DNA from 2 places in the Erwinia sp. L03-1 genome. Region 1 is predicted to be linked to the other one. Evidence: predicted binding sites of a transcription regulator. Region 1 holds the regulator's gene; the other holds the start of a gene.
What was found. The regulator sigma-54, encoded in region 1, starts transcription at its own class of promoters, with help from an activator protein. The targets are predictions, from matches to a motif close to GTTGGCACANNTTTCGCTNT.

Region 1 (7,845 bases):
CTTTGTTGCCTGGGTCGCCGTGCTTTACTGGCAGCCTGGCGCTACCTTCTGGTAAAAGGATTGTAAACTATGGCACCTCGAACGCTCGATCCGGGCTTTGATTTTCAACAGGCAGGCAGAGATGTCCTGAACATTGAACGTCAGGGACTGGAACAGCTTGATCAGTACATTAACGAAGACTTTACCGAAGCCTGCAAGCGGATCTACAGCTGCCGGGGTAAAGTGGTGATAATGGGCATGGGTAAGTCGGGGCACATTGGTAAAAAGATGGCCGCGACCTTCGCCAGTACCGGAACGCCGGCCTTTTTTGTTCATCCGGCCGAAGCCAGCCATGGCGATCTCGGCATGGTCAGTGCAGGTGACGCCGTCATTGCCATCTCCAACTCGGGCGAATCCTCCGAGATTCTCGCGCTGATCCCGGTACTGAAACGTCTGCACGTTTCACTTATCTGTATCACCAGCCGACCAGAGAGCGCGATGGGCCGTGCTGCCGATATCCATCTCTGTGTTAAAGTACCTAAGGAAGCCTGTCCGCTGGGCCTGGCGCCAACCAGCAGCACCACAGCGACGCTGGTGATGGGAGACGCCCTGGCCGTCGCCCTGCTAAAAGCGCGCGGCTTCACCGCAGAAGATTTTGCGCTCTCCCACCCCGGCGGCACCCTGGGGCGTAAGCTGCTGTTAACCGTTAATGATATTATGCACGCGGGCGATGAGATCCCTCACGTCAGCCGCGACGCCTCCCTGCGCGATGCGCTGCTGGAGATAACGCGCAAAAATATGGGTATGACGGTCGTCTGTAACGATCTGATGAAGATTGAGGGCATCTTTACCGATGGTGACCTGCGGCGGGTCTTTGATATGGGCATTGATATCCAACACGCCAGCATTGCCAGCGTAATGACCTCAGGCGGCATTCGGGTTCGCCCCAATACGCTGGCCGTGGAGGCGCTTAACCTGATGCAGAGCCGTAATATTACCGTCGTGATGGTCGCCGATGGCGATCATTTGCTCGGGGTTGTCCATATGCATGACATGCTGCGTGCCGGCGTTGTCTGACAAGGAATCTGAACATAATGAGTACATCCGCAGGCTGGGTTGAAACCTGTTACGGCGCGGTAAGCGCAGACGTGATGTCGCGCGCCCGGGCGATTGCATTGCTGATTTGCGACGTGGACGGCGTTATGTCCGATGGCGTCATTTATCAGGGCAATAATGGCGAGGAGCTGAAAGCGTTTAACGTACGCGATGGCTACGGTATTCGCTGCCTGCTGACCTCTGACGTGGAAGTGGCTATTATTACCGGCCGCAAAGCAAAGCTTCTGGAAGATCGCTGCGCCACGCTAGGAATTACACATCTTTACCAGGGTCAGTCTGATAAGCTTCTGGCCTTCCGGGAACTTCTGGATAAACTGTCGCTAACGCCGGATCGAGTGGCCTATATTGGCGATGACCTGATCGACTGGCCGGTAATGGCAGAAGTGGGCCTTAGCGTAACCGTCGCAGATGCTCATCCGGTACTGCTTCCGCGTGCAGATTACGTCACTCGCCTTGCGGGTGGGCGCGGAGCGGTACGAGAAATTTGCGATCTGATTTTAATCGCCCAGGACAGATTTGATGAGGCCAAAGGACAGTCTGTATGAGTAAAACAAGGCGTTGGATTACGCTACTGCTGGCCCTGGTGGCTATCGTACTGATCGGCTGGAATATGGCCGATAACGATAAGGGCAATGCCCCGGCGGCGGCAAACGGGCTGGAGCCGACCTATACCAGTGAGACCTCAAATACGGTGGTGTATAACCCCATGGGGGCGCTGAGCTATAAGCTGGTTTCCGATAAGGTGACTTACTTTTCGCAGGATGGCGTGAGCTGGTTTGATAATCCGCTTATGACGACCTATGACGAAAACAAAATCCCAACCTGGTCCGTCAGAGCGGATAAAGCCAAACTGACAAATGATCGGATGCTGTACCTGTATGGTCACGTTGAGGTTAACAGCCTGACGAAAGATGCTCAACTCCAGCGCATCAAGACCGATAATGCCGTGGTCAACCTCGTAACGCAGGATGTTACGTCAGAGGATCAGGTAACGCTTTATGGCAGTAGCTTTAACTCTTCGGGCATGAAGATGCGTGGGAATTTACGGAATAAAACTGCCGAGTTGATTGAAAAGGTCAAAACCTCCTATGAAATTCAAAATGAAAAACAACCTTAAGCTCATCACGCTCAGCTTGCTGCTGGCCGCAAGCCTGCCGGCGTTTGCCCTGACGGGTGACTCCAATCAGCCGGTTAACGTCTCTTCCGAAAACCAGTCGCTGGATATGCAAAGTAACGTCACCACCTTTACCGGGAATGTGGTGGTCACTCAGGGGACCATTAAAATTACCGCGGACAAGGTTGTGGTGACCCGTCCCGGCGGCGACAGTAAAAAAACCATCGTCGATGCCTGGGGCAACCCGGCGACCTTCTACCAGATGCAGGATAACGGCAAACCGGTGAAGGGCCACGCGCAGAAAATGCATTACGAGCTGGCGAAAGACTTCGTTGAGCTGACCGACAACGCCTATCTTGAGCAGCTTGATAGTAATATTAAAGGCGATCGCATCACTTACCTGGTTAAAGAACAGAAAATGCAGGCCTACGGCAGCACCGGTAAACGCGTGACCACCGTACTGGTACCGTCACAGCTTCAGGATAAAGGCACTCCGTCAACCGGACAGAAAAAGAGTAATTAATGGCTACTTTAATTGCGGAAAACCTGGCGAAGGCCTACAAAGGCCGTCGCGTGGTGGAAGATGTCAGCCTGCAGGTTAAATCAGGCGAAATTGTGGGCCTGCTGGGCCCGAACGGCGCGGGTAAGACCACCACCTTCTATATGGTGGTCGGCATTGTGCCCCGCGATGCAGGCCGCATCGTCATTGATGATGAGGATATCAGTATCCTGCCCATGCACGCGCGTGCGCGTCGCGGGATAGGCTATCTGCCTCAGGAAGCCTCCATCTTTCGCCGTCTGAGTGTGTATGACAACCTGATGGCGGTACTGCAAATTCGTGACGATCTGACCACGGAACAGCGTGAAGATCGCGCCAACGAGCTGATGAATGAATTCCACATCGATCACCTGCGCAACAACATCGGCCAGGCGCTGTCCGGTGGTGAACGCCGCCGCGTTGAGATCGCCCGCGCGCTGGCAGCCAATCCAAAGTTCATTCTGCTGGATGAGCCCTTTGCCGGTGTCGATCCGATTTCCGTTATTGATATCAAAAAGATCATCGAACATCTGCGCGACAGCGGTCTGGGCGTGCTGATCACTGACCACAACGTTCGCGAAACGCTGGCCGTTTGTGAACGCGCCTATATCGTCAGTCAGGGCCATCTGATTGCTCACGGTTCCCCGGAAGAAATCCTGGCAGATGAACAGGTTAAACGCGTCTATTTGGGAGAAGAGTTCAGACTCTGATAAGGTGTTCAGACCGGGTAAAATTTTTGAGGAATTACTATCCTGAATATGAAGCAAGGTTTGCAACTCAGGCTTAGCCAACAGCTTGCCATGACGCCACAGCTGCAACAGGCCATTCGTCTGCTGCAGCTCTCTACGCTTGAACTACAGCAGGAAATACAGCTGGCGCTGGAAAGTAATCCGTTGCTTGAGCAAACCGACATTCATGAGGAAGTTGACGCTCAGGAGTATGAGGAGAAAGAAGCGCTGGATACACGGGAGGCGCTTGAGCAGAAGGATATGCCAGAGGAGCTTCCGCTCGATGCCACCTGGGATGAGATCTATACCGCAGGCACTCCCTCTGGCACCGGGTCCGACTATCATGATGATGAACTGCCGGTCTATCAGGGGGAAACCACCCAGTCGCTTCAGGATTACCTGATGTGGCAGGTTGAACTGACACCCTTTAGCGAAACCGACCGCGCCATTGCCACTTCGATTATTGATGCGGTTGATCCCACCGGATATCTGACGGTGACGCTGGATGATATTCAGGAAAGCATGGGCAATGACGATGTCACCATGGAAGAGGTCGAAGCCGTGTTGAAACGGGTGCAGCGCTTCGATCCCGTTGGCGTCTGCGCGCGCGATCTTCGCGACTGCCTGCTGGTTCAGCTTTCCCAGTTTCCCGATACGCCCTTCCTGAAGGAAGCCCGTCTGATCGTCAGTGAACATCTTGATTTGCTGGCGAATCACGATTTTCGCAGCCTGATGCGCGTCACCCGGCTGAAGGAAGAGGTGCTGAAAAGCGCGATGCAGCTGATTCAGTCTCTCGATCCGCGTCCGGGCCAGTCGGTCAATACCGGCGAGCCCGAGTACGTCATTCCCGATGTACTAGTGCGTAAAGTCGGTCAGCGCTGGAGGGTGGAACTCAACGCAGACAGCGTGCCGCGCCTTAAAATCAATCAGCACTATGTTTCGCTGGGCAGCGCTAATCGCAGCGACAGCGACAGCCAGTTTATCCGCAGTAATCTTCAGGAAGCGAAATGGCTAATCAAAAGTCTTGAGAGCCGTAATGATACGCTGCTGAAGGTCACCTGCTGTATCGTTGAACAGCAGCAGGCTTTTTTTGAACAGGGCGAAGAGTTTATGCGCCCGATGGTGCTGGCAGATATCGCGACCGCCGTTGATATGCATGAATCAACCATTTCACGCGTGACCACCCAAAAGTATCTGCACAGCCCACGAGGGATCTTTGAACTCAAATATTTTTTCTCCAGCCATGTGAACACCGAAGGCGGAGGCGAAGCCTCCTCAACGGCAATCCGCGCGCTGGTGAAAAAATTAATCTCGACGGAGAATCCCGTCAAACCTCTTAGCGACAGTAAGCTGACCACCCTGCTCTCCGATCAGGGGATCATGGTAGCCCGCCGTACCGTCGCGAAGTACCGAGAGTCTTTATCCATCCCGCCTTCGAATCAGCGTAAGCAACTGGTCTGAACGAACAGATAAGGAAGAAAGCATGCAACTCAATATCACTGGGCTAAATGTTGAAATCACCGATCCCCTGCGCGAATTTGTTACCACCAAATTTGCTAAGCTGGAGCACTATTTCGACCGGATTAATCAGGTTTATATTGTTCTTAAAGTCGAAAAGGTTACGCAGATAGCCGATGCGACCCTGCATGTGAACGGCGGTGAGTTGCATGCCACCTCGGAAGAAAAAGATATGTACGCGGCGATTGACGGCTTAGTAGATAAGCTCACTCGCCAACTCAATAAACATAAAGATAAGTTAAAACAACACTAAATTCACTCAGGCATTGATTCTTTTTTCGCCACCCTTATGTAGAGTAAGAACGTGACGTAAGATTGACCGGCCCGTACTCTGATTATGGGGTACGGGCTGTTTGATCATTAAGGCATGCTGTAGTCGGTCGGGCGTTTTCGATACATCGCTAACCTGTGCTCAGTGATGCAAAAGATGACACCTTTTGCCAGGCGGAAGTGAACAAGTAAGTGAACCCATTATGAACAATGACTTAACACTGGAACTGAGCACTGTACTAAGCCTCTCCTGCACCCGAAGCGGCGTACACTGTCAGAGTAAAAAGCGGGCGCTGGAGATTATCAGCGAGCTGGCGGCTAAGCAGCTGAACCTGCCACACCAGACCATCTTTGAGGCTATCCTTACGCGTGAACGTATGGGAAGTACCGGGATTGGCAACGGTATCGCCATCCCGCACGGCAAGCTGGTGGAAGACACCCTGCGCGCGGTAGGCGTCTTTATCCGGCTCGATCAGCCCATCGCCTTTGATGCCATTGATAATCAGCCAGTGGATCTGCTTTTTGCCCTGCTTGTTCCGGCTGACCAGTGTAAGACGCATCTGCATACCCTTTCTCTGGTAGCCCGACGTCTGGCGGATAAAACGATTTGCCGCCGCCTTCGCGCGGCCCAGACTGACGAAGAGCTGTATGAGATCATGGCAGAGGGCCATGAGGAGACCTAGCTTGCATGCAGCTGATGTCCGTCGGCTGATTGGATGAATGTTGTGAGGGCTGAAAGGAGACGAATGTCCGGCGCGACACCTCTCTTTCAGTCAGCGGCAAATCAGGAGAAAACGTCATGGTGCTGATGATTGTCAGCGGTCGATCCGGTTCCGGTAAGTCCGTCGCGCTGCGCGCGCTGGAAGATATGGGCTTTTACTGCGTGGATAATCTGCCCGTGGTCCTGCTACCGGAACTGGCGAAGTCTCTCGCCGACCGCAATATGTCAGCGGCGGTCAGTATTGATGTACGCAATATGCCTGAATCGCCGGAAGTGTTCGAAAAGGCGCTAACCAGTCTGCCCGAGAGCTTTTCGCCGCAGCTGCTGTTTCTGGATGCCGATCGCAATACCTTAATTCGCCGCTACAGCGATACGCGACGACTGCATCCGCTCTCCAGTAAGAACCTCTCCCTTGAGAGCGCCATAGACGAAGAGAGCGACCTGCTGGAGCCGCTACGCTCGCGCGCTGACCTGATTGTGGATACGTCCGAGATGTCCGTGCATGAGCTGGCAGAGATGCTGCGTACGCGCCTGCTGGGCAAGCGCGAACGCGAGCTGACCATGGTGTTTGAATCCTTTGGCTTCAAACACGGTATTCCCATTGATGCCGATTACGTTTTTGACGTGCGCTTTCTGCCGAACCCGCACTGGGATCCCAAGCTGCGCCCTATGACCGGGCTGGATCGTCCGGTTGCGGCGTTTCTTGACCGCCATACCGAAGTACACAATTTTATTTACCAGACCCGTAGCTATCTGGAACTGTGGCTACCGATGCTGGAAACCAACAACCGCAGCTACCTGACCGTGGCGATTGGCTGTACCGGCGGTAAGCATCGCTCGGTCTACATTGCCGAACAGCTGGCTGATTATTTCCGCTCGCGCGGCAAAAACGTTCAGTCACGCCATCGCACGCTGGAAAAACGCAAATCATGACCGTCAGACAAACCGTTGAAATTAAAAATAAGCTGGGCATGCATGCCCGCCCGGCGATGAAGCTCTTTGAGCTGGTGCAGAGCTTTGATGCGGAAGTGCTCCTGCGTAACGAAACGGGCACCGAAGCCGAAGCAAGCAGCGTTATCGCCCTGCTGATGTTGGATTCTGCCAAGGGACGGCAAATTGAAATCGAAGCCACCGGCCCGCAGGAGGTGCAGGCGCTGGCGGCCGTTATTGAGCTTTTTGACGCAGGTTTCGACGAGGATTGACCCTTTTGGCAGAGTCCTCTTAATGGGCGGAAAAGTCCTTTCACGCCCATTAAGATCGGATACAGTTACAGCTTCTGCTGCCGGATAAACTCCTCTCCCCCTAGCTGACGCATCTGCCGCAGGATCCACTGCTGACGCTGAAGGATATAGCCTGAAGGATGGTCAGCCCGAAAGCGTATTGGGTTAGGCAGCACGGCGGCAAGAAGCGCCGCTTCTGACATGGTCAGACGGCTCGCAGGCTTGTGGAAGTAACGCTGGGACGCCGCTTCCACACCAAAAACGCCCTCGCCAAACTCCGCTACGTTCAGATAGACCGTAATAATCCTTCTTTTCGACCAAACTGTTTCAATACCCACGGTGAGCATCGCCTCTAACCCCTTCCGCAACCAGCTACGTCCATCCCACAGAAAGAGATTCTTAGCCGTCTGCTGAGACAGGGTAGATGCCCCTCTCATATGACTGCTTTCACTGTCCAGCACGGACTGAATGGCCTGCACGTCGAAGCCCCAGTGGGTGGGAAAGGTCTGATCCTCGGAGGCGATGACCGCCAGAGGCATCCAGGAGGAGACTTCATTTCTGGAAACCCATTCGGAGTGGGCAACATAGCCAAAGTCGCCGCTTAGCCAGGCACTTACCTGCCGCTCCGCCATCACGGCGGA
Region 2 (7,845 bases), 1.8 Mb from region 1:
GCGGTAACCGGAAGTTGAATGCCTGATTTAGACTCAATTGCGTTGATTAAATCGGCATTTGTACTGCTGTGAACGCTGTATGTAAGCAGAGCCAGTGCATCACCAGCTGAAACCCAGCCGTCGACGTCCGGAAATTTACCCTCGATTAGGTCATAAGTGCAGTAACTAAGAACATTCTTGGGAGCCCCCAAGAGCTTGGTATGAGTTCGCTGTACCCATTGTGTAAATCTCTTCGCCTGTGGAGTGAATTTCCGCAGAAATTGGACGGCTATCTGGGGGCCCCCGGCAGTGATACGCCATGCTGAATCAGGTATACGTAACATTATGATGATCTCCAATTAATCACTATGACTTATACCGCTGGAAAGTCTTTTTCCCGTCGTACAAGGTCTAGTCTTGGGATTTGCTCAATAACATTACGCTGGGCTTCTACGGTCTTCTCTCCATATCCGTGGCTGGCCTTTTCCCTTGTGGGTGAATTGTCGTTATGTCCGAGAATGCTGTCCTGAATTTCTTCACGGATGCCCAAATCTCGGCACAAAGTGACGAGCGTGTGACGGAAGCTGTGGGTAGGTTTGATACCTTCCCTTGTCAGCCCGTGTTCGCGAATGTAGTTGCCCCACCAGCGGCCATAGTTGTAGGAGTATGAACCGTTCACTTCCGATTTTTCGGTAAAAAGCTGGTAGGTTTTGGACTGCACAAAATCAAGGAAGCCCAGTTCAAGCAGGTGGCTGTGTATCGGGAACTGACGTGTATTACCTGTCTTGATCGACTGGCCTTCACCCATAGACAGCCTGAAGCAGGGGGTGCCGTCCACTTCTACGATGTCCCCTTTACGGAGCTGGGCGATTTCTTCAACGCGAGCACCTGTATAGTAAAGGATTATTGGTATCCAGTACGCCATCACGCCGTGTTTGGTTTCTTCGCCCTGAAAAACAGGCAGGAAGAAAATTTGGCGGATTTCATCGTGGCTGAAAGATCTCACGACTGTCGGCATGGATACCGTTTTGCGTTTCTTAAGCTTGCTGAGCGGATTTTCGATAAGCCTGCCGTCTTCGACCGCGACTCTGAAAACAGATGACAGCTCCTTAAGGATATTTTCGACACGAACCTGGCTGATTTTCTCACCTTCGGCCTCCACTTGTTTTTGTAGAGGAAGCAGCCGCACAGCTTTCGATGGGCGGGATGGCAGTTTTTCCAGCAGATTACGGAAGTTGGCCAGGTCGGCGACAGAGATATCTTCGATAGCTTTCTGCCCGACAAACTCGATGAAACGATTTGCCGATGTCATGTAGGCATCAATCCTTTTTTCCGCCCGCAACGGTTCATGATGTCTGACGTGCTCTTTGTAGCGTTTCCATAAATCTGCAAAGGTGAGACTTTTAGTTTTTTCTACAGGGAGTGAGTCCAGACCTTTCTTTCGGGCGTAGGATCTGGATTGTAAGCTGAGGAGATAAGTATTTGTCAGCTCGCTACGCCGCTCTGCAAGCCGCCATGCCAGTCGGTTACGCCATAGTGGCGTCAGAGTTACAGGCGTGTACTCGAGAGCCTCATCCAGTTCGACAGCCAGCAGTTTGCAGATGGCAACATCTCGCTCTTCTTGACATGTCTGCGACTTGAAACGGGGTTTGTGTTCCCTGTCTTCCAGGTAAGTGTGGATGATGTCATTTTCGGAGGAGTGGAACAGCCCGATTTTACCATCAAGTTCATCTTCTGCGATGTAACGTTCCCGTATAAGCTCATCCTGCTGCATGGTCTTTGAGGCCCATACACCAGCAATAAGTTCAATATCGGCATCAGTGAGTGTCTGCTCTGCGGCCAGCTGTTTTTCAGCCAGCCTGAGCATGAGGTCAATCTGGATGATTTTGGCAGGCGCACGCTCTCTGGCCTCCTTCACGTCTTTCGTATCAAGAGTAAACTTGATTTCACGTTTACCAAGTATGACGACCAGGTGTTTGGGTACGGCTTTACGGACGTGGTAAACGCCGAATCTGTTCTTAGTTGGCTGTATCATAATGCCCATTTTGTACCACCTTTCTGTACCACCGGGAAGCGGGGCCGGAGGAAGATTTAGATAGGTAACTACTGACAAACCAACAAGTTATTGAGTCATAACGCAAAAACCCCCGCATAAGCGAGGGTTTGGAATAGTGGTGCCCGGACTCGGAATCGAACCAAGGACACGGGGATTTTCAATCCCCTGCTCTACCGACTGAGCTATCCGGGCAACGGGGCGCATTAAACCCTTTTGGAGGAAAACCGTCAATGGCTTTATTGTGGAATTTGAACCGATTGCACTCTTTTCCATCAATGCGGGCGGTAAACGACACTTTTCTGTGCACTACGGCGAAATTTTGACAGGCTACCTGCCCGAATCCCCGAATCCCCGAATCCCCGAATCCCCGAATCCCCGAATCCCCGAATCCCCGAATCCCCGAATCCCCGAATCCCCGAATCCCCGAATCCCCGAATCCCCGAATCCCCGAATCCCCGAATCCCCGAATCCTGTGGCCTCTGGAGATAAGCGCCTTAGCTCATTAAACTCACCTGGGCGGCGACAATGCGCCATCCGCAGGGGAGTTTGACCCAGGTCTGCTGCTGGCGGCCCACCCGGTCGCTGCTGTCACGGGTAAATTCCGTGCTGCATACCGCGAAGTCTTCGCCAAAGGTGGTAATAACCGTATTGCGCAACTGGCGATCCAGCCCGGCGGCAGGGCGCGAGGCGCGGAAGGCCCGGATCGCGTCTATGCCATACAGATTTTCTCCGGCACCCAGCCGCACGGTGCGGCCGTCGTGCCAGAACAGCTCGTCGAGCACCACCGTATCGTTGCTGATTAGCGCCTCTTCATAGCGGTAAAAGGCGGCGGTGACCTCCGCCAGAATCACCGGGCGGTCGATATATTCGCTCTTCATAGCGTGGCTCCCATTGTTGCTGGCAGTGCGGTGGTGATGCCCATCTGCTCCAGCGCCCAGGCGGCGCGCAGGCAGGCGTCTTCTTTAAAGGGGGCGGCAATAAGCTGTACGCCAATCGGCAGGCCTTCCGGCGTGCGCAGCGGCACCGTGGTCACCGGCAGCCCGAGAAAGGAGATGGGCTGGGTGAGCATGCCCATACTGGCGCGAATGGGCAGGTCGGTATCGTTAATGCGCAGGGTTTCCTGACCAATCAGCGTGGCGCTGTCCGGCGTGGCCGGGGCGATAAGCACGTCAAACTGCTCAAACAGCGGCAGCGTCTGCTGTTGAAAGCGGCGGCGGAAGCGCTGTGCCTGCACGTACCAGGCGGCGGGGATCATCGCCCCGGCCAGCAGCCGCTCGCGCGAAAGGGGCTCGAAGCGTTCGGGTTGGCTGCGCAGCGCGGGCAGGTAGAGATTACCCCCTTCGGAGGCGGTAATCAGAAAGGCTGCATTACGTGCCAGTTCAGCGTCCGGCAGGGTAACGTTATCCTGCGCGTTAAGCGCCCGGGCGACCGCGGCGACGGCGGTACGCGCGTTTTCGCTGCACCAGGTGTGAAAGTAGCCATCCAGTACTCCCACGCGCAGCCCATCAGCGCCGCGTTCCAGCTGGTTAAAGACCGGGTGCAGGGCTTTATCGGCCTGAAATCCGTCCTGCGGATCGCGGCCCTGGAGGGCATCATATACCCAGGCCAGATCCTCCGTGCTGCGGGCAAAGGGACCAATATGGTCGAGGCTAGCAACAAATGGCTGGCTGCCGCTGCGGGAGAGGCGGCCAAAGGTTGGCTTCAGGCCGAAAATGCCGCACAGCGAGGCGGGCACGCGGATCGAGCCGTTGGTATCGCTGCCCAGTGAGAAGTTAACCAGCCCGGCGGCGACTGCCGCTGCCGATCCGCCCGAGGAGCCACCGGCGATACGCCGCAGATCGTGCGGATTTTTCGTGGCGCCGTAGTGGCTGTTCTCAGTGGTGAAACCATAGGCATAGGCGTCCATATTCAGCATGCCGGAGAGCAGCGCACCCGCGTCAGCCAGCCTGCGCACCGCCCAGGCATCCTCTGTGGCCGCCGGGCGATCGTTAAACAGGCTGGCTCCCGCCAGGGTGGTCTGCCCGGCCACGTCAAACAGGTTTTTTACCGCATAGGGTATCGCTGCGAGCGGCGGGAGGGGCAGGCCGGATTTTCGCCGGGCGTCAAGCCTGTCGGCCTCGCCGAGCATGCGATCGCGGGTGATATGCGTCCAGGCGTTAAGGGTCGGATTGTACCGCTCAATATCAGCCAGGGTCTGCCGGGCAATATCGCGGGCGCTCAGTTCGCCACGGGTTAGCGCCGCCCGCACGGCGGCAATGGATAAGGTCACGCACATGCTTTATACACCCCCGCCACGTCCAGACGCTCATCGAGCGGTAAGGCCATCAGCGGCTGCGCCATGGTGGCTATACGCGTAAACTGCACCCGCAGCGCGTCGCGGCGTGCATCGTCCAGCGTCACGCCCAGCACCTGCTCCATCTGTTCCAGCCACACTGCCCAGTCAGGCTCGTTACTCATGATGTTCTCCTGTTAAAAACCGGCTGCGCTGCCGTCGCTGCGGGGATCGCAGGCACCTTCCAGCATGCCGTTGGTATGCCGGACGATGGCACCTGCATGGCCGACGGCCTCGCTGAAGTCAGGGAGCTTTTCGACCTCATGACCCAGCGCCCGCAGGGTATCGAAGGTTGCCTGGCAAAAGCGGCCCTCCAGCTTCAGGGAGTCCGACGCCTGGCCCCAGGTGCGTCCCAGCAGCCAGCGCGGGGCGCTAACGGCCTGCTGGAGCGGCATGCCCTGTAATACATGGCGGGTAAAGATAGCCGCCTGCGTCTGCGGCTGGCCGTCACCGCCCATTGATCCGTATACCAACGTGCGGCCATCATTCAGGCGCGCGGCTGCGGGGTTAAGGGTATGAAAAGGCTGCTTGCCCGGGGCCAGCGCCAGCAGATGCTGTGGATCGAGGCTGAAAGCCGCGCCGCGGTTCTGCCAGGTAATGCCGGTGCCGGGTAGCACCACGCCGCTGCCAAATTCGTGATAGATGCTCTGAATAAAGGAGACGGCCAGGCCGCTGCTGTCCATTACCCCCATCCACACCGTATCGCCCGGGCCTTTACCTTCTCCCCATGGCGCAGCGCAGCGATCGTCAATGCTGTCTGCCAGCCCGTCCAGGATGTTGCCGTCCAGCAGCGCCTGCATCTCTTCCTGCATATGCAGCGGATCGGTGATGTAGCGGTCACGCAGGCCAAACGCCAGCTTGGTGGCCTCGACAATGCGGTGAACGGTCTGCGCCTCATTCGCAGCGGGCATATCCAGCCGATCGGTGATGCCCAAAATGGCCAGCGAAACCAGCCCCTGGGTGGGGGGCGTCATATTGAAAATGTCGCCGGACTGATGGCGGAGACGCAGCGGCGCGCGCCGCTTCGCCCGATGATTATTCAGGTCTTCCAGGGTGATCGGCATGCCCAGGCGGGACATCTCTCCCGCCATATGGTTTGCCAGCGGGCCGCGATAGAAGCTCTCCAGCCCCTGTTCGGTCAGTATGCTGAGGGTGTTCGCCAGCGCCGGTTGAGTAAAGCGGCTGCCCGCTTCAGGCACCTCGCCATCGGGCAGAAAGGTGGCGGCAAAACCGGGCTGATCGGCCAGCTCATGATATTTAGACCGGGTGGCATCGGCCTGAGAACCTGTTACCGGAATGCCGTCTGCGGCATAGCGAATAGCATCGGCCAGCAGGCGGGAGAGGGGCAGGGCTGCGCCGCCCATCCCGGCAGAGACGTTTAGCGCTTCGGACCAGCCGCTGACGGTGCCGGCCACGGTCAGCGCCGCCCTGGGTCCGCGGTGCGGGATAGCCTGCGCCGGTTCATAAAAGGCCAGGCTGGCGAGGGATCCGGCCGCGCCGCTGGCATCAATGGCAATCGGGTCGCCCTTTGGCGGCACGATCAGCCAGAAGCCATCGCCCCCCAGTCCGTTCATATGCGGATAGACCACCGCAATGGTGGCCGCAGCCGCGACCATCGCTTCAATGGCGTTGCCGCCATCGCGCAATACGGCCAGCGCACTTTCGCTGGCGAGGTGGTGAGGGGCGACGGCCATGCCGAGCGGGGCGATATGACTCTGAATCATTTCAGTCTCTTTTTATCGGGTACATAAATGAAGTAAAGCAAGAGATGTTCCAGGTTGCCGCCGGCAATGTTTCGCTGCCGAAAAATTTTTCTCCTCAAGGGCGATAATATTTGGTTATGCTGGGAAAAATGAAACGAAAGTTACAAGGTAAGCGATGAAACAGCTTGATGAGCGCCTGAAAAGTCACTATCCCCAGCTCTCCCCGCAGGAGCAGCGGGTCGCGGATTTCGTTTTCGATCATTTCGACGATCTGATCGGCTATAACAGCGCAGAGCTGGCGCGGCTCAGCGGCGTCTCAAAGGCGACCGTCAGCCGCCTGTTTAAGCGGCTGGGCTACGAGAAATACAAGGATATGCGTGACGAGCTGCGTACTCTGCGCCAGAGTGGAATGCCCCTGACCGACAACCGCGATGCGGTTCAGGGCAACACGCTGCTCTCCCGACACTACAAGCAGGAAATGGCCAATCTGACGCAGTGGGTTAGCGCGATTGATCCCGGGCAGTTTGGCGAAGTGGTGCAGCAGCTCGCCCGCTGTAAACGCATATTTATCATTGGGATGCGCAACGCTTATCCGGTCGCGCTGCACTTTCGTCAGCAGCTCCAGCAGGCCAGAGGCGGTGTGATGGTACTGCCGCAGCCGGGACAAACGCTGGCAGAGGAGCTGGTGGAGATGACGCCGGATGATACGGTGGTGGTGCTGGCGTTTCGCCGACGTCCGCGCATTATCAAACCCCTGATGCTTGCGTTACAGGGCCGCGATATTCCCACGCTGGTCATCTGCGAGCCGCAGGCACAGGCGGTTATCGCGCTGGCCCGCTGGCAGCTGTGCACCCCGCTGGACAGCGTCTCCGCCTTTGACAGCTATGCTTCGGCAAACAGCCTGATTAACCTGCTTGCCAATGCGCTGCTGCATGAATCACTCAGCGAAGGACGGCAGCGGATCCATCATATTGCCGATCTCTACGGGCAGCTTGACGAGCTGGAGCGGCGCTAGTGGGGCACTGTTTTGGTGCTCTGCCTCTTTATGGGGCGCTTCCCCGCATCACTCTTTATCTCCCTGATCTGCGACGAGTGCGCTAAAGAAATGCCTCTCACGGCTGTAACCCGGTCATAACCTCTTAAATTTCGAATAAATCGCGCTTTTCTGCTGCTACTGCTCCGCGCTCTTCTGGCGGAGCAGTAGCGAAAAGTAATTATCTGTCGCGCCCGATGATGGCACATTAGTTGCAAATAAATTCTTTAAGAATCTTTCGTTTCATGTTTTATTAACCGGGGTAGATAAGAATGAAGAGAGCATTTTTGGCAGTGTTGGGCGCAGCTTTGATGTTGACTCAGGTCACCCAGGCAAGGGCGGATCGGCTACAGGATATTGAAAAAAGAGGCGTTATACGCATTGCCGTGCCGCAGGACTTCCCGCCGTTCGGCTCGGTAGGGACTGACCTTCAGCCGCAGGGTTACGACATTGATATGGCCACGTACCTGGCGAAGCAGATGAAACTTAAGTTGCAGCTGGTGCCGGTCTCCAGTGCCAACCGCGTGCCTTACCTGCAAACCGATAAGGTCGATCTGGTGATCTCCAGCCTGGGGAAAAATCCGGAGCGGGAAAAGGTTATCGCGTTTAGCCGCGCCTATGCGCCATTTTTCCTCGGCGTGTTTGGTCCAAAAGAGGATGACCTTAAGAGCGCGGCCGGGCTGGCCGGTAAATCCATCGGCGTGACGCGCGGGGCGGTTGAGGACATGGTGCTGAGCGATAT

Region 2: AC4PCC_RS16420 (gamma-glutamyltransferase family protein) is a predicted target of sigma-54. The motif match lies at 6,126-6,145, and genes of this name have one in related genera.

Annotation. Positions count from the first base shown of each region.
Region 1 is NZ_CM178762.1:458,675-466,519, reverse strand. It holds gene AC4PCC_RS02160 (calcium/sodium antiporter) at 1-55, shown strand, start outside; gene kdsD (arabinose-5-phosphate isomerase KdsD) at 70-1,056, shown strand; gene kdsC (3-deoxy-manno-octulosonate-8-phosphatase KdsC) at 1,074-1,640, shown strand; gene lptC (LPS export ABC transporter periplasmic protein LptC) at 1,637-2,212, shown strand; gene lptA (lipopolysaccharide ABC transporter substrate-binding protein LptA) at 2,184-2,732, shown strand; gene lptB (LPS export ABC transporter ATP-binding protein) at 2,732-3,457, shown strand; gene rpoN (RNA polymerase factor sigma-54) at 3,506-4,936, shown strand; gene hpf (ribosome hibernation promoting factor) at 4,959-5,246, shown strand; gene ptsN (PTS IIA-like nitrogen regulatory protein PtsN) at 5,467-5,946, shown strand; gene rapZ (RNase adapter RapZ) at 6,063-6,917, shown strand; gene npr (PTS phosphocarrier protein NPr) at 6,914-7,186, shown strand; gene mtgA (monofunctional biosynthetic peptidoglycan transglycosylase) at 7,252-7,845, opposite strand, start outside.
Region 2 is NZ_CM178762.1:3,522,360-3,530,204, reverse strand. It holds gene AC4PCC_RS16450 (putative endonuclease domain-containing protein) at 1-323, opposite strand, end outside; gene AC4PCC_RS16445 (DUF6538 domain-containing protein) at 353-2,023, opposite strand; tRNA gene AC4PCC_RS16440 (tRNA-Phe) at 2,152-2,227, opposite strand; gene hpxZ (oxalurate catabolism protein HpxZ) at 2,530-2,913, opposite strand; gene AC4PCC_RS16430 (AtzE family amidohydrolase) at 2,910-4,310, opposite strand; gene hpxX (oxalurate catabolism protein HpxX) at 4,301-4,492, opposite strand; gene AC4PCC_RS16420 (gamma-glutamyltransferase family protein) at 4,505-6,091, opposite strand; gene hpxU (MurR/RpiR family transcriptional regulator HpxU) at 6,246-7,085, shown strand; gene AC4PCC_RS16410 (transporter substrate-binding domain-containing protein) at 7,376-7,845, shown strand, end outside.